Linked DNA regions of Microbulbifer sp. A4B17. The protein of the gene in region 3 binds, or shares a complex with, the protein of the main gene of each other region. Links are inferred from orthologs where the notes say so. Each region holds a gene or a part of one and is shown on either strand. Other genes may lie near its edges.

Region 1 (5,375 bases), 1.1 Mb from region 3 along the record:
GCAGGTTTTCCAGGTCATCTATCTTTTCTTCGAAGTCTTCGGCCCGATCACACATACGCAGGACCAATAGATCTGCCAGTGACATCAAAAGAGCCGAAGTTCCACGGGGACCAAAGCCGTTGCGCAAGCGAGAAAGCAAATCATCCTCTGAAAGTAACTTCCGTCGGCCGGTACTAATAATACGATTTTCCTCAGCCCAAATACGGATAGCGATCATATCCTTTGCACGTGGTTTGGACTTTCGCTCAATACCGTACATAGCCAATATCAGTCCCTGATCCACAGTCATCACACTGGGGCGTACTGTCTTCGCAGACAGGGTCTCTATCGCCGTAGTTGTGAGCCCACTATCCTGTTGCAGCCACTCGGCGCTCTCAGTGCTGTCGTAGTCAAAATGCAACCAGAGAATTCCCTGGCTTGGTTGCCAGGATTTCACCTCCGCCCAGGAAAGCTCCCGACCCGAGCCTTTGCGATCAAGTAAGACTGCGTAGACCAGACCAGTTTCCATAAGCGCTCATATCACCTGATATTGATCGGAGCATCACTTTCTTTCTGCAATTTACTTGCTGAGATGGGCCATCTCCGCAGCATTCTGCTCCCAGTTTTGACCATCAAAAGGTTTTACTTCCAGGTCCCTTGGCCGCTTGTCGAAACAGCGCGCATTAAGACTATATCCATCGGGATTGGAGCGCGGCACGTAAAAAGACTTAACCCCACAGTGGCGGCAAAACAAATGCTTGGCCACCCCAGTATTAAAGGTATAACAATTCAGATATCCTTCCCCTGATTCCAACTCAAAGTTTTCAGCGGGAATAATGACGTGCAAAAAACCCACCTTCTCACACATGGAGCAATTGCACGCAAGGGCTACCAGTTTCTCCCCTGAGTTGCGCTCATGCCTGGCCCTATAGCGAACGGCACCACAGTGGCAGCCTCCGCGAAGTTCGGTATTGATTTTACTCACTTGATTTATTGTCCTTCACAAATAAAGGGCGGGCTGCCAGCAGAGAAAACAGTGAAAGTCCGAGTAACAGGTGGAACCAGTTCGTACGTGCCAACCCCAATACCCGGGGGGCGCCGGTGCCCACAAATAGCCCATCCATTGCAATTACTACGGCCCCCGCCCCCAGCAACAGCGGGCCCGGTGGCGACAGTCGACGCGGTGACATCAACTCCATCATTGCGACCCACAGCCACAGCAGAAGCCCCAGCGCCGAAAATGCCTCCGTTACTTCCTGTGGCGACAGCGTGCCACTTTCAGAGACTCCAATAGCAGAGGCCAGTACCAGCACTAATACCACGTAAGCAGGCCCCCGGGTACTTTGCCCAATACCGATCTCGAAACGCGCCCAAGCCAGGCCAATTCCAATCAGCAGAAGTGAACTAAACCCGGAAAGCTGCAAAAGGGCTAGATGTAATTGGGTTGCCCCGGGATCAATGCCATAGCGATAGGCACCGACAATCGCAGTGACAGCGATAAATAGAAGTCCCGCCATCACCAACAGTGCAGCAGATTGAAAACGAGCATTAGTAAGACGCCAGTACTGATTGGCAATCAGCAGTGCGGCAAGAGTGAGGAGAATGTCGATCAGCCAGAAGTTATCCAATGTTTTGCCCTTTTTTTCCAGAATTCTAATAGAAAACTGGTAGCAAGCGACAAATCCCCATTGGCAGATACAAAAAAACCCGACTTAAAAGCCGGGTTTTTTTCAGTCCGTAGACTTAAGCTTCGTCAGAAGCCTGCTTGGCTTCTTCAGCGGCAGCTGCGTCGGCCTTGGCTTCCTTGATAGAAAGCTTGATACGTCCACGCTGGTCAACATCGAGTACCTTAACCTTAACCTTCTCACCTTCAGTCAGGTAATCAGTTACTGCATTTACTCGCTCTTCAGCGATCTGGGAGATATGCACCAGACCGTCTTTGCCCGGCAGGAAGTTAACGAACGCACCGAAGTCCACGATACGCACCACGGTGCCCTCGTAGATAGCGCCGATCTCAGCTTCCGCAGTGATTTCCTCGATGCGGGTTACCGCAGCTTCCAGGCTCTCACCGTCTTCACCGAAGACCTTGATAGTACCATCGTCTTCGATATCGATGGAGGCGCCAGTCTCTTCAGTGATGGAGCGGATAGTCGCACCACCCTTACCGATCACGTCGCGGATCTTGTCCGGATGGATCTTCAGGGTCGCATAGCGCGGTGCATTCTCATTCACCGTGGTACGGGAAGAGTCGATCACCTTGTTCATTTCCGCCAGGATGTGCAGACGCGCTTGCAGGGCCTGCTCCAGAGCGGTTTCCATGATCTCTTCGGTAATACCTTCGATCTTGATATCCATCTGCAGCGCGGTCACACCAGAGGCGGTACCCGCTACTTTGAAGTCCATATCGCCAAGGTGGTCTTCGTCACCGAGGATGTCGGTCAGAACCGCATAGCCTTCGTCTTCCTTCACCAGGCCCATAGCGATACCGGCTACCGGTGCCTTCAGCGGAACACCCGCATCCATCAGCGCCAGGCTAGAACCACATACGGAAGCCATTGAGCTGGAACCGTTGGATTCAGTGATCTCGGAAACCACGCGCACGGTGTAGGGGAAGCTGTCTGGGCTCGGCAAAACCGCAGCAATACCGCGACGAGCCAGGCGACCGTGACCGATTTCGCGACGACCGGTAGCACCTACACGACCCGCTTCACCTACAGAGTAGGGAGGGAAGTTGTAGTGCAGCATAAAGTAGTCTTTGCGCTCACCTTCCAAGGCATCGATGATCTGTGCATCGCCGGTGGAACCTAGGGTAGCCACTACCAGAGCCTGGGTCTCACCACGGGTGAACAACGCGGAACCGTGGGACTTGGGCAGAGCGCCAACTTCCACAGTGATCGGGCGTACAGTTTTGCTGTCACGGCCGTCGATACGGGGCTCGCCGCGTACTACAGAACCGCGCACCAGCTTCTTCTCAAGCTTGCCGAAGTAGCTCTTCACTTCATCAGCGGGTACTTCTTCAGTAGCCAGGGCTTCAGCAGCTTCACTGCGCAGTTCCGCCAGGCGGGTGCTGCGCTCCTGCTTGTTGGTGATGCGGTAGGCTTCAGCAACCTTCTCACCAAACTGAGCGTCCAGGGCAGCTTTCAGCTCGGTGTTTTCTGCCGGAGCCTGCCAGTCCCACTGGGGCTTGCCCGCTTCCGCTTTCAGCTCTTCACAAACCTTGATAATGGCCTGCATTTCTTGGTGTGCGTAGAGTACGGCACCCAGCATGATGTCTTCCGGCAGCTCCTGGGCTTCGGACTCCACCATCAGTACGGCGTCTTTGGTACCGGCAACGACCATGTCCAGCTCGGAGGACTTCAGAGCCTGGTAGCCCGGGTTCAGCAGGTAGCCGTCTTGCTGGGTGTAACCCACGCGCGCAGCACCGATTGGGCCCGCGAAAGGAATACCGGAAACAGACAGCGCTGCGGAGGTACCGATCATGGCGGCGATATCCGGGTCCATGTCCTTCTCAGCGGAGAGAACGGTACACATCACCTGAACTTCGTTCATAAAGCCGTTCGGGAACAGCGGGCGGATCGGGCGGTCGATCAGACGGGAAGTCAGAGTTTCTTTTTCAGACGGGCGGCCTTCACGCTTGAAGAAACCACCGGGAATTTTGCCAGCCGCGTAGGCTTTTTCCTGGTAGTGCACGGACAGCGGGAAGAAGTCCTGGCCGGCTTTCATTTCTTTAGCGCCGACAACAGTACACAGGACGACGGTCTCACCCATGCTAACCAGGGCAGCACCGGAAGCCTGGCGCGCGATGCGGCCGGTCTCGATGGTGACTTGGTGTTGTCCGTATTGGAAAGTTTTGCTTACTGGATTCACTAGTTTTTTTCCTATTTCCTTACGGTTACTGGCCCATTCCAGTAACCCCTACATTAGTTGCCTGGGCAGAGGTTCCAAACCTCCTATCCAGAGCGATACGGGGATGTACCGCTACCGACCCGGGTGGCCGGTGCAAACGCAGCACATCCGCCGGGATATTGCCCCTGGGGTTGTACTGCGAAACTGCCGAAAAGTGACAACAGCGCCACTTTTCAGCAAGCATTAAAAAAGAATGCCCGCCAGAGGCGGGCATTCCAGGGTCTTAGCGACGCAGGCCGAGCTTAGCGATCAGCTGTGCGTAGCGACTCAGATCCTTACGCTTCAGGTAATCCAGCAACTTGCGGCGCTGGTTTACCATGCGGATCAGACCACGGCGAGAGTGGTGATCCTGCTTGTGCGCAGAGAAGTGACCCTGCAGTTTGTTGATGTTGGCAGTCAGCAGGGCTACCTGGACTTCCGGAGAACCGGTGTCGCCTTCAGATTGGCCGTGCTCTTTCAGGATTGCTGCTTTTTCTACTGCAGACAGTGCCATAACGAATAACCTCGTCGTAATATGCTTTAAAAGATTCGGCTGGCCCGTGCATATTTACAGACCAGCTACTCACTATTGCAATACTCTCACATCAACCGCTATCGGCTCTCACCAATATAGCGTTTTCTGCTTAAGTACTACTTACCAGACGCCGAGGCGCTACGCACCCGTCGTCAGTAATTTCTCCTACGCCCAGAAAATCGCCATTTTCCAGGAAGAGGCGCACCATATCACCTTCTTCACCGATACGGTAGACCTGCAAATCCATTACCGGCTGCCCCTGACGCACATAGTAACCAGACTCGTCCGGAAGGGTGAGTTTGGGTAGCGAAGAGGCGGGAGAATCCACCGATAACAGGTGGTGATCCAACTCCTCCGCCATACCCTCACCGCGCTCCGCGGTGAGTTCATCCAGGGTCACTGAATCGGCCTCGACGTAGGGACCGGCGGCGCTGCGGTGTAACTCTTCCACATAGGCACCAACACCCAGGGCCTGGCCCAGGTCTTCGGCAATACTGCGAATATAAGTGCCCTTGGAGCAATGAACCTCAACTTCTGCACGGGGCTGGGCGCCCGGTGTGAAGCTCAGCAGTTCAAATTCAAAAATCTCTACTTCCCGCGCCTCGCGCTCCACTTCCAAGCCCTGGCGTGCCAACTTATACAGCGGCTGCCCCTTGTGCTTGAGGGCCGAGTACATGGACGGCACTTGCTTGATGGGACCGCGAAAGGCTTCCATCGCCTTCAGCACAGCTTCTTCGGTCAAACCGGAAGCATCTTTAGTTTCCAGTACATCGCCATCGGCATCGCCACTGGCTGTAGTCATACCGAAAACAAAAGTACTGCGATAGCGCTTGTCCGCATCGAGTAGGTACTGGGAGAACTTGGTCGCTTCGCCGAAACAGATCGGCAACACGCCGGTTGCCAGGGGGTCCAGCGCTCCGGTATGACCGGCGCGATTGGCGAAAAAGAGTCGTTTGGCTTTTTGCAGGGCGTCGTT
Region 2 (5,423 bases), 1.6 Mb from region 3 along the record:
TTTTCAGAACCTCAGAAAATCTCATCGAACCACACCACCCAGTAAAGGCACGAAGCGCACCGCTTCCAACTTTTCCACATCAAATTTATTACTGTCCTCACGGCGAGTCACCATCGTCAGGTATTGCTGTTCAGCACCCACCGGAATTACCAAAACCCCGTTGGGCGCCAATTGCTCTCGCAACTCATCGGGAATTATTGCAGGTGCCGCTGCGGCCAGGATTGCATCATAGGGCCCCTCTTCCTTCCAACCGAAGCCCCCACTACTGAGCTTGTACTCTACATTGTTGTAACCCAGCTCTCCCAACCTATGGCGAGCAGTTTCCAATAGAGGTTCGACACGCTCAACGGAATAAAGTTGTTCCACCAAACGGGCAAGAATGGCCGTTTGGTAGCCAGAGCCAGTGCCCACTTCCAGCACCCGGTGTAGAGACTTTGCTCGACTCAGCAGGAGTTCAGTCATACGGGCAACAATGTAAGGCTGGGAGATGGTTTGGCCATAACCGATGGGCAAGGCGGTGTCCTCGTAAGCTCGAATAGCCAGAGCTTCATCCAAAAAAAGGTGTCGAGGGGTGGATGCCATTACATCCAGCACTTCTTCATTAGAAATCCCCTCTTCCCGCAATCGCTGGATCAAGCGATTGCGGGTTCGCTGGGAAGTCATTCCCAGACCTTCTTGTCTCAAGCGATCCATATTCTCTTTTTGTCCATGATTTGTAGAACAGCACCAGTCATTTAGGGAGCCTCTGAACCTAAATTTTATGTACGCTGTTTAACATTGACCAGCTGAGCTATCTCCCGCAGCAAAGCCGTAGCAAAAGTACCCGGTGGCAAGGCGAACTCGACGATCAAGTGATCACCTTCCCACTCATAACGAAACGCCTCAGGGGATAAAATCATGGCCCGGCGTTCCTGGCTAAGACCGCAGTGCTCCAGCCAGTTGCACCAAGGCTGCCACGGAGACAACACTTGCTCCTCCAACTCTCCCTGGGCATCCGTTGACAGGTTTCTACCGCGCCCCCAAAGAGGCCCGGTTGGGTAATCTTCAGGCTCTCCAACGAGGGGGCTCTGCCAGGTTCCGGTATTGACTCGTTCAGCCAAAATCTGATTGAACAGCCAGCTACGGGCAGCAGACATGGCGAAGGCCTTTTCGCTTTTGCGGCAACGACCGTCCTCTTCAGCTAAGTTTTTTGCCAGGCTAAGGTTATTGCCATCAATCCCAAAGCGCTGTTCACCGAAGTAATTGGGTACTCCTTTGGGGATCAGCTGAAGTACTTCTTCTGCTTTGTCCCGATCACCTTCTACATTGCGCAGACGAATCCTGAAGCGATTCCCCATATGCTCACCGCGACGCAACTTGCGTGGTCCCCGGAAGGCCTGGAGCAATGAAATTTCATCGCTGTTAATTTGCGACCAGTCTGCCTCTGGCTTTTGTCCAAGCCATACACTGAACCATTGAGTGGTAACAGCATGTCGGTCTTTCAAACCATAAAAGCTGACATCCCGGCTTTGCACCCCGGCTAACTTCGCCAACTCCTTGGCAACCCAGGCGGTATTTGCCCCGCGCTTTTTAACCTGTAAGTAAACATGCTCACCTTCTTTATCAGCCGGTGGCACAGCCAGTTCATCGACAATAAAGTCTTCCGGTTCTGTGCGAAAATCACCAGAAATTACCGCACCCCCGAGCGCTCGGGGCCAATCCAGATTCCAAACTTCAGACATCTTTGCGCTCTAATAAAACGGTAGCTTGCGCGGCGATACCCTCACCGCGACCAGTAAATCCAAGCTTTTCTGTAGTGGTTGCTTTGACACTGATCGCATCGCAATCAACACCACAGTCAGCGGCAATATTGACTCGCATTCCATCGATATGCGGAGCCATCTTGGGGGCTTGGGCAATCAACGTCATATCCGCATTAACCAGGCGATACCCTTTACTATCGATTAACCCAACAACATGTCGAAGCAGGTTTCTGCTATCTGCCCCGGCAAACTGTTCATCGTTGTCGGGAAAGTGTTTACCAATATCTCCCAAGGCCAGAGCACCCAATAAGGCATCCGAGAGGGCGTGCAATAAAACATCCCCGTCAGAATGAGCTACCAAACCATACCCATAGGGGATTTGTACTCCTCCGAGCACTACGTGATCACCAGGGCCAAATGCGTGCACATCAAAGCCCTGGCCTATTCGAAAACTCACTATCGCTTATCCTCAGTCGGGGAGTAGCGCAGACGTAAAATAGTTTCTGCAATTATGATATCGGCGGGGTGCGTCACTTTAATATTGTCACTATCACCTGCAACCAATTGCGGTGAATGGCCAAAAAATTCCAGTGCACTGGCTTCATCGGTTACAGCAATACCCTGCTCCAGGGCTTTACCAAGGCATGAGTGCAAAGTGCTGAGAGGGGCCCGTTGCGGAGTTTGCGCCAGCCAAATACTTTCCCGGTCAACCGTTTCTTCCACACAGGCTACACCGCCTGTCACGTGACTGCGCTTTAATGTGTCGCTCGCGGGGCGCGCCAAAAGTGCCATTGGTGAGACTTCGTCACAAAGCAAAGCGCAGATATCGCGCTCAGACACACAGGGTCGTGCAGCATCGTGGACTAAAACCGGGGTATCACCGCTTTCACGCTCCGCCAGGAAATCCAGAGCGGACTGAACAGAGTCCGCTCTCTCAGCTCCACCAATGACTGTGTGTACCAAGGGGTGGTTTGCTTCTTTCAGGTGAAGGAAGTAGGTATCCTGCTCCGACAGCGATACTACAACGCCGGCCAAGCCTGGCCACCCAAGAATATTTTTTAAAGTCAGGGATAGCAGTGGTCGCCCGAGCAATGGCAGGTACTGTTTCGGGCGATCGGCCCCCATACGTTTGCCAACGCCGGCAGCGGGTACAATGACCCAATAATCCTTAATCAATTTTCAGCCTCTTCCTTCTTATCCAGGAAGATAAACAGTGTTTCCCCTTCCTTGATCAGTCCCAGGTCATAACGGGCTTTCGCTTCCACACCATCTGTGCCAATTTTCAAACTGCGGACTTCCCTGAACAGTTGACGGTTTTCCCGCACCAGCGCGATATTTTTTTCTTGCTGTTGGGCTAATTGACGCTTGAGACGTGTAACTTCGGCGAGACTACCTTCACCAACCCAAAGTCGGTACTGGGTGGCGAGGAGCATAATGGTGAGTATTGCCAGCAGCCATTTCATACGAGATTACGATATTTCGCTTGTTCGTATTTATAGCACTACAAAGAGGGGCTGGCCCCTCTTTGTAGTGCTTGCACGCTAATTCAAATAATAGATTACTTGAATTCAGCACGGCCGCGATAAGGAGCGGAGCCATTCAACTCAGCTTCGATGCGCAGCAGGCGGTTGTACTTGGCTACGCGGTCTGAACGGCAAAGGGAGCCGGTCTTGATTTGGCCAGCAGCAGTCGCAACCGCCAGATCCGCAATAGTGGTATCTTCAGTCTCACCAGAGCGGTGAGAGATCACAGCGGTGTAGCCTGCATCTTTAGCCATTTTAATCGCGTCCAGAGTCTCGGACAGGGAGCCGATCTGGTTGAACTTGATCAAGATGGAATTACCTACACCTTTTTCGATACCTTCTTTCAGGATCTTGGTGTTGGTTACGAACAGGTCGTCGCCTACCAGCTGTACTTTGTCACCAATCTTATCGGTAAGCACTTTCCAACCATCCCAATCGCTCTCATCCATACCGTCCTCAATAGACAGGATCGGATAGTTGGCAGACAAGTCGGCCAGGTAGCTGGCAAAGCCTTCGCTATCGAACTGCTTGCCTTCCCCAGCCAGATCGTACTTGCCATCTTTGTAGAACTCGGAAGAAGCGCAGTCCAGAGCCAGAGTAATATCATCGCCCAGGGTGTAACCAGCTTTTTCTACAGCCTCAGCAATCACTTTCAGAGCTGCTTCGTTGGAAGGCAGGTTAGGAGCAAAGCCACCCTCATCACCAACCGCAGTATTCAGACTGTTGCTGGACAGTACTTTTTTCAGGGAGTGGAAGATCTCTGCACCTTGGCGCAGGGCTTCGGCAAAAGACTCAGCTTTAACGGGCTGAACCATAAATTCCTGGATATCCACATTGTTATCAGCGTGCTCACCGCCGTTGAGGATATTCATCATCGGAACCGGCATGGAGTATTCACCCGGAGTGCCATTTACCTCAGCGATATGCTGGTACAGGGGAATATTTTTGGAAGCTGCAGCTGCTTTTGCGGCCGCCAGGGAAACCGCCAAAATTGCGTTGGCGCCCAGGTTAGCTTTGTTTTCAGTACCGTCGGCATCGATCATCGCCTTGTCCAGGACGCGCTGATCGGTAGCATCCATACCTTTCAGCAAGTCGGCGATAGTGGTGTTGATATTCTCAACCGCTTTCAGGACACCCTTGCCCAGGTAACGGCTTTTATCGCCATCGCGAAGTTCCAGCGCTTCACGGGAGCCAGTAGAGGCACCGGAGGGTGCACAGGCGGAACCAATAGAACCGTCCTCAAGGATTACATCGGCTTCAACGGTAGGGTTACCGCGAGAATCCAGTACTTCAAAGGCTTTAACAGCGACAATCTTGCTCATTTACAATGGGCTCCGTATTGGTACTTACTGAAAATAGGTTTTCGTAAATCAGACTTTACGCACTTTTGCTACAGCACTCAGGCTAAATAGCAGAGGGGAAAGTGCCGCGCGCCCGATCAGGGCGCGCAAAAATATCTCTTTTTTATTTCGTATCCAGCGGCTCAAAGCCTTTGATCAGGTCATCTACCGCTTTCATCTGCGCCAGGAATGGCTCCAGCTTCTCTAATGGCAATGCACTGGGGCCATCACACAATGCTTTGTCTGGATTCGGGTGTGCTTCCAGGAACAGGCCGGCAATACCGATAGCCAAACCTGCACGGCCCAGCTCAGTTACCTGTGCACGGCGACCACCAGAAGCAGCACCGGAAGGATCCCGCATTTGCAGTGAGTGGGTGACATCAAAAATCAGCGGCGCACCGCCAGAGGCATTGATCATGGTGCTGAAGCCCAGCATATCGACAACCAGGTTGTCGTAGCCAAAGCTGGCACCGCGCTCACACAAAAGAATATTTTCGTTGCCGCACTCAGCAAATTTCTCCACCACATTTTTAACTTGCGGCGGGCTCATAAACTGAGGTTTTTTGACGTTGATCACTGCACCAGTCGCTGCCATAGCTGCGACCAGGTCAGTCTGGCGGGCCAGGAAAGCCGGCAGCTGAATAATATCCACGACTTCGGCAACCGGAGCAGCCTGGTGTACTTCGTGGACATCGGTAATCAGGGGAACCTTAAAGGTGTCTTTTATTTCCTGAAAAATCTTCAGGCCTTCTTCCATTCCCGGTCCGCGATAGGAATTAATGGAAGAGCGATTGGCCTTGTCAAAAGACGCTTTAAAA
Region 3 (5,986 bases):
TCCGTACCCCACTGATGATACAAGGATGATAGTGCAATTGGCCAAGCGAGCAGTATCGGGCTTGTATCGGCAGGGCCACCGGTTTTTAAAAGCTGGAGTGGGGCTGGTAGAGTTGATTCCTCGTTTGCTGGGACAGGGTGATATGTTTTCCTCTGGGCAGCCGCTTCGAGCGGGCGAGACAATGCAAGCCATTGATCAAATCAACCAGCGCTTTGGCCGGGGAACCCTTTTTCTGGGGGCTGAGGGTATTCAGAAGAAATGGAAGGTGCGGCAGGAGCATAAGTCTCCAGCTTATACGACTCACTGGGATGAGTTGCCTGAGGTTATTATTTGAGGGGTGATAACAGGGTGGGACTGGTCTCAGTACATCTAGGCTAATAGGAGTTCAATTATTGTCCTAAGTGTGTGAAGAGAGGGACTTTTCTCTTTGTAAGTTTGGTGGTTTCATGGGGTTTTATTATTCCGAGCGGCATTTAAATAGGTATTCAGGTGCAGCTAGCTCTGAAGACTCCGATGCGGACGAGAAATGGGGTGTTTAGTTTTCGACTGTCTAAGCGCCTTAGCCTAAGCAGCCACAGATTTTTTGAGGGGTAAAAGTTGTACCTCTGGATGCTTCAAGGTTGGAGAGAAGCGCTTGAGATTAGTTCTAGGGGCTATATCTTTCTGGTTTGGAGTTTAAGGCGCGGCGAAACGCTGAAAAATTATATTCGGGGTTTGAACTCCCTTGCATTGGATGAAAGCCGAAAGGAAAGCTATCTGGATATTAGTAATCTTCCGATAAGCTTTGCGCACCGCGTTGTCGTGCGGAGCGGAAGTAAGGGGTTGTGGGGGGCTAAGTTAGGACTGAGCACGTAAGTGTGTAGCCAGAATCAAGGGGGCTACTGCCTCTTCCGACTTTGGTGCGTGACTGGTTACCAGGAGCTATTATCCTGGTTGCAGTAGTTGTGCTTGAAGTAGTTTGTTATCCAGGGTATGCCGCCTTTTTGGCTTGCGAAATCTCTATTTTTGCTTCAGTAACAGGCTTGATCCCGTTTTACTCAGAAGTATTACCGAAAATTAGAGCGTGATCGGCAGTCATCGCTGCCTCGAACAGCATGTCCCTAGTTCGCTTGTAGCGGGATAGGATCTTTTCGATGGGTAACAGCGTGCCCACCCTTCTCTACGCGGTCAGCCACGCGCGCTAGGTGCTTCTGTGGATCATTGGTGTCGATGAAGAGAAGTATTACGTCGAAGCCATCGTCTTTGGCTTGGACAATGTACTTGATCCTGCCTGGATGACTCATTACAGGCTCGAAGGAGTGGCTCATTTTTGTCTGACGCAGATTGTTTCGCTGGGATTCGGTGATCTTTTTTGCTTTCTTCACTTTGTCCAGGTCACTTTCTTCGAGTCGAGCCACGATCTCATCAAAATTAACGTATCCGCCGAAATCCAAGCCAGCGGACTTCAGCTTATAAATTTGTGGGACCTGTTCAGGTTAGCATTTTTCAGAATTGGTAAAACGACATGGATTAAAGCATGCGCTATCGTCCATGCTTTTCACCTCCGGCGGGTTGCCACCAAGGGCAGGTGGAGCAGTGCAAAGTCCAGAAACAAAAAAGCCCGGCATAATACCGGGCTTTTTTTATATGGCGGTGGGGCAGGGATTCGAACCCTGGGACCTGTTACAGTCAACGGTTTTCAAGACCGCCGCTTTCGACCACTCAGCCACCCCACCAAATTGTGCTGCGCATTATACATAGCTTCTGAGGATGTACAAGCGTCATTTTGATTTTTTTTATATAGTTCAATAAGTTAGGTGATTTATTGACCAGCGCCAGGCTTGACGTCAGGTTGATTGCGCCGCCCCGGTTGCTGGCCGGGGCGGCGTGGCAGGAATCGCTTAGCTCGCTTCTGCGGAGTTGCGATCAATATCTGTAGCGGCGCCAATTCCAACGGCCTTGCGACTGATGCGCGGGTCATTGGCCGGGCGGGTCAGGGCGCGGGGGTTATGTTCAATTGCAGCCGGTTGTGCAGTATCCAGAGGCTGTTGGGGGCCTACTTCACGGCGCTCAGTAACAATTGAGAACTCACCCAGCGGTTTGGGATTGATGCGCGGGTCGTTGCCTGCGCGCCCCTGGTTGGTCGCAGTCGGTTCCTTTTCGGAAGCTGCCAGCTCAGCGGCAACAATTTCTTCCTGGACCTCCGGTTCGCTGGTGTCAGCCTGCTCTTGCAAAGCTTCTGCTGCAGCCTGGGCTTCCTCAAGAACGATTTCCTCTGCGGCTTCTATTTCTGGCTCGGCAGGAGTAATTTCAGCTTTTGAGGTTGCCGCCTCTTCAGCTTCTGTGTCTTCCTGTACAGGCGCTTGCTTTACAACCTCGACCGGCTCGGAGACGGGTGCGGCTGCTTCTTCTGCCTGGGTTGTTTTGGGCTCTGCGGGCTGAGTCGCTGGTTGCTTGGCAGTGACAGGCTTGGTTTCCTGCTGAACGCTTTGCGGCTGTGCTGCAGCCTTGGCAGTCTCTTGTGCTTCAGGTTTCCCTTCACTGGCAGTTCGAACCGGCATGGTAATGGCGGGTTGAGCTGCCTGCTTGGGAGTTCTCTGGGCTTTTTGAGATTCTTTCGCCTTGGATTTAGGTGTCTCTGTACGAGTTTCCTTGGCGACTTCCTTGGTTTTGCGCGCTTCGCTTTCGGCTTCGTCGATAGCTTCGTGAACTTCGCGGTTCAGCTCTTCCTGGCTGTGAGCCACCGCAGTTGCTGCGGTATTTTCACTGCGGCGGCCGCCGCGACGACGCGCTTGCGGGCGACCGCGCACGTTGCTTGGGCGGCGGGCTGGGCGCTGTTGTTCGGAGGCATCGCTCGCCAGCTCGCCAGTGTCAGCGGTACCTGGGGCGGTTTCAACGGCTTGGGTGCGATTGTCGTCCTTACGGCGGTTGTCGTTGCGGCGACGGCGACGGCGACGCTGGCCTTCACCCTGGCGCTCGGAGGCGCTGTCGTGTTCATCCAGCTTGGCGCTGCGCTTATCTTCGCGCTGGTCGTCGCGCTTATTATCTTCGCGGCGATCATCCTTACGGCGAGTTTGGCGGCCGCTGCGGTTGCTGCGGTTTCCGCGCTGGTTGCGATTGCGGTTGCGCTGCTGGTAATCCTTGCCACGCCCCTTGGACTTTTGATGCTTCTTCGGCTCTTCCTCTTCCGCGGTGAAGAAAGAGGCAATAGCGCTGATCAGTCGGCTGAAGAGTCCAGGCTCTTCTTTTTTCTCCGGGGTGGGCGCTGGAGCCGTGTGGCTGATCTGCTGGACGGCCGCTTGTGCTGGTGCTGAACGCTGTGGCTTTTCCTCTTTCTTGGCTAGGGTCTCTTCGGCAGTGCCAGAAATCTTATAGGAGGTTTCCAGGGTGGCAGTGTCGTCGTCACGCAGTCGCTGAACTTCGAAGTGCGGAGTTTCCATCTCGGCGCTGGGCACAACTACCACTCGAGTGGAGTTGCGGGATTCGATTTGGGAGATCGTTTTGCGCTTCTCATTCAACAGGTAGGTTGCGACATTCACAGGGGTGATTGCGCGGATCTCGGCGCTGCGTTCTTTTTTCGCCTCCTCTTCTACCAGGCGAAGAATGGAGAGGGCGAGAGATTTGGTGCCGCGAATAGTGCCCTGGCCACTACAGCGGGGGCAGACGCGGAAGGTGGTTTCACCCAGGGATGGGCGCAGGCGCTGGCGGGACATTTCCAGCAAGCCGAAGCGGGAGATGCGGCCAACCTGAACGCGGGCGCGGTCCATGCTGAGAGCCTTCTCCATACGCTTTTCGACTTCGCGCTGGTTGGACTTGTTCTGCATATCGATAAAGTCGATAACAACCAGCCCGCCCATATCTCGCAGGCGCAGCTGGCGAGCGATCTCGTCGGCCGCTTCCAGGTTGATATTGCGCGCAGTCTCCTCGATATCGCCGCCCTTGGTTGCGCGGGAGGAGTTGATATCAATAGATACTAAGGCCTCGGTCACATCAATAACGATGGAGCCGCCGGAAGGCAGTTTTACTTCGCGCTCAAACGCTGTCTCGATTTGGCTTTCGATCTGATAGCGATTGAATAGCGGGATGGCGTCTTCGTAGTACTTCACCTTGTTGGCGTAGTGGGGCATTACCTGGCGGGCAAATTCTGCGGCCAGTTCGTAGGCGCCTTTGTCATCGACAATAACTTCGCCAATATCGTCGCGCATGTAGTCGCGAATAGCGCGAATAATGACGTTACTTTCCTGGAACAGGAAGTGTGGTGCTTTGGAGGTGTCCGCTTCCTCTTTGATGGCATTCCAAAGCTGTAACAGGTAGTTCAGGTCCCACTGCAGTTCGTCACCGCTGCGGCCAACGCCGGCGGTGCGCACTATGATGCCCATGCCGGAGGGGACTTCTACGCTGGAGAGAGCGTCGCGGAGTTCTGAGCGCTCATCACCTTCAATGCGGCGGGAGATGCCACCTGCACGGGGATTGTTTGGCATCAGCACCAGATAGCGGCCGGCGAGGCTGACAAAAGTAGTCAGGGCGGCGCCTTTGTTGCCGCGCTCTTCCTTGTCCACCTGGACAATAACTTCCATGCCCTCTTTGACAACATCTTTAATCTTGATGCGACCTTCGATGTCTTTGGGCTGCTTGAGGAAGTACTCGCGAGAGATCTCTTTCAGGGGGAGGAATCCGTGGCGTTCTTCGCCATAGTCGACGAATGCAGCCTCAAGGGAGGGCTCTACTCGGGTAATTTTACCTTTGTATATGTTCGCTTTTTTCTGTTGGCGGGTCCTGTTCTCAATATCCAAATCATAGAGCCACTGGCCGTCGACCAGGGCAACACGCAACTCTTCGGGTTGGGTTGCGTTAATTAGCATTCTTTTCATGCGTGTCGTTTTCCTTGCGTTGCGCAAAGGTGTGACACCGCCACTCACAGGCTTGCTTGTTGGCTGCCCGGTGGAGAGGACCACCAGGCAGGGCAGGGAAATAAGGTGCGTCAGCTCTACCGCGCCATGGATCTATGCGGCTTGTCGAGACTGATGTCCACCTGATGTTCGCTCTGCAAAAACTCCGGATACGCGCTGCTATCGTGCTATCCGTTGGTACCTTTAATACCTTTTGTTAGTACTGCCCTGTACCTGTGCTGCAGGCTTCTGCAGCAGGGTTGGGCGCCGCCCCTTGGTTTGTTTCATACTGGGCGGCAAGGTTTGCGTCAGTTGTTCTGCAGTTCAGCTTTTGGCTGATACCCACTCTTCTTAATTTTTCACCAGGCTTGCGGAAGCTGTGCTGCCCTGGTTACCAGTTCGGTTGCTGGCTTGTCGTATTCTGCAAAACCGGACGCAAGTTTGAGTCGTCCTTTCAAGCGCTGCGGGTCACGGCCCGTCTTACCTTCGCGATAATTACCCGCGTAACCGCGGGCTGTTGTTGCCAGTGAGCTCCCCTCAGGTTCTAGTAGTTGGGGGACATCTCAAGGGCTAAGTTTTATCAATGACGCGGCATCCCCGCGCACCTGCTGAATGGGGATGTTTTCTCCAAAGCCACGGCTGTCTCTTCATGTGGGAAGTCGCCAGTGACCGAAAACATGCCGAATTCAGGCCGACCGAATATAGCATGGGCAGGGAGGTGCTTCAATTGTATCCCTGGCAACGCTATGATGCGCGTCATGCGAAGTATACCCCCCCCTAAAAAGGCTCCGGCTGAGCCCCCATCAAAGACCTCTAATCCATCTGGCGGCGTACAGTTTTTGACTGTGCCTGAAGAGCTGGCGGGACAGAGGATCGACAATTTCCTCCAGGCGCGCCTCAAGGGTGTGCCGCGCTCACGTATATACCGAATCCTGCGCAAGGGTGAGGTAAGAGTAAATAAAGGACGAATAAAGGCTGAATACAAGTTAAAGGCGGGCGATGTGGTGCGAGTGCCGCCAATTCGTGTTGCCGAGCAGGCTGAGGCCCCTCTGGCTGGTGAATCTCTGCGCCAATTGATCCAAGAGTCCATACTTTACGACAAGCATGGGTTAATGGTG

The links.
Region 1: the proteins of rne (region 3) and pnp are in contact, whole or in part, in a cryo-EM structure (PDB 9QH0), measured with the Escherichia coli proteins. The link is inferred for Microbulbifer sp. A4B17 from one-to-one orthologs.
Region 2: the proteins of rne (region 3) and eno are in contact, whole or in part, in a solved structure (PDB 2FYM), measured with the Escherichia coli proteins. The link is inferred for Microbulbifer sp. A4B17 from one-to-one orthologs.

Annotation. Positions count from the first base shown.
Region 1 is NZ_CP029064.1:4,074,279-4,079,653, forward strand. Bases 1,285-4,215 are described here. They hold pnp (polyribonucleotide nucleotidyltransferase), read right to left. Parts: upstream 3,847-4,215; coding sequence 1,723-3,846; downstream 1,285-1,722. Other genes in these bases: BTJ40_RS17950 (hypothetical protein), read right to left, coding at 1,285-1,607; BTJ40_RS22395 (hypothetical protein), read right to left, coding at 3,872-4,069; rpsO (30S ribosomal protein S15), read right to left, coding at 4,109-4,215. In the rest of the region: BTJ40_RS17940 (zinc transporter ZntB), read right to left, coding at 1-508; BTJ40_RS17945 (GFA family protein), read right to left, coding at 560-964; more of BTJ40_RS17950, read right to left, coding at 957-1,284; more of rpsO, read right to left, coding at 4,216-4,378; tRNA pseudouridine(55) synthase TruB, read right to left, coding at 4,509-5,375. UniProt on the Escherichia coli protein: Involved in mRNA degradation. Catalyzes the phosphorolysis of single-stranded polyribonucleotides processively in the 3'- to 5'-direction. Also involved, along with RNase II, in tRNA processing.
Region 2 is NZ_CP029064.1:1,449,836-1,455,258, reverse strand. Bases 2,445-5,423 are described here. They hold eno (phosphopyruvate hydratase), read right to left. Parts: upstream 4,588-5,423; coding sequence 3,301-4,587; downstream 2,445-3,300. Other genes in these bases: kdsA (3-deoxy-8-phosphooctulonate synthase), read right to left, coding at 4,730-5,423; BTJ40_RS06425 (septum formation initiator family protein), read right to left, coding at 2,915-3,205; ispD (2-C-methyl-D-erythritol 4-phosphate cytidylyltransferase), read right to left, coding at 2,445-2,918. In the rest of the region: BTJ40_RS06450 (DUF368 domain-containing protein), read right to left, coding at 1-25; BTJ40_RS06445 (protein-L-isoaspartate(D-aspartate) O-methyltransferase), read right to left, coding at 22-693; tRNA pseudouridine(13) synthase TruD, read right to left, coding at 759-1,721; ispF (2-C-methyl-D-erythritol 2,4-cyclodiphosphate synthase), read right to left, coding at 1,714-2,199; more of ispD, read right to left, coding at 2,199-2,444. UniProt on the Escherichia coli protein: Catalyzes the reversible conversion of 2-phosphoglycerate (2-PG) into phosphoenolpyruvate (PEP). It is essential for the degradation of carbohydrates via glycolysis.
Region 3 is NZ_CP029064.1:3,010,472-3,016,457, reverse strand. Bases 1,681-5,222 are described here. They hold rne (ribonuclease E), read right to left. Parts: upstream 4,851-5,222; coding sequence 1,881-4,850; downstream 1,681-1,880. In the rest of the region: BTJ40_RS13415 (Y-family DNA polymerase), read left to right, coding at 1-334; BTJ40_RS13405 (hypothetical protein), read right to left, coding at 1,101-1,433; 23S rRNA pseudouridine(955/2504/2580) synthase RluC, read left to right, coding at 5,627-5,986. UniProt on the Escherichia coli protein: Endoribonuclease that plays a central role in RNA processing and decay. Required for the maturation of 5S and 16S rRNAs and the majority of tRNAs. Also involved in the degradation of most mRNAs.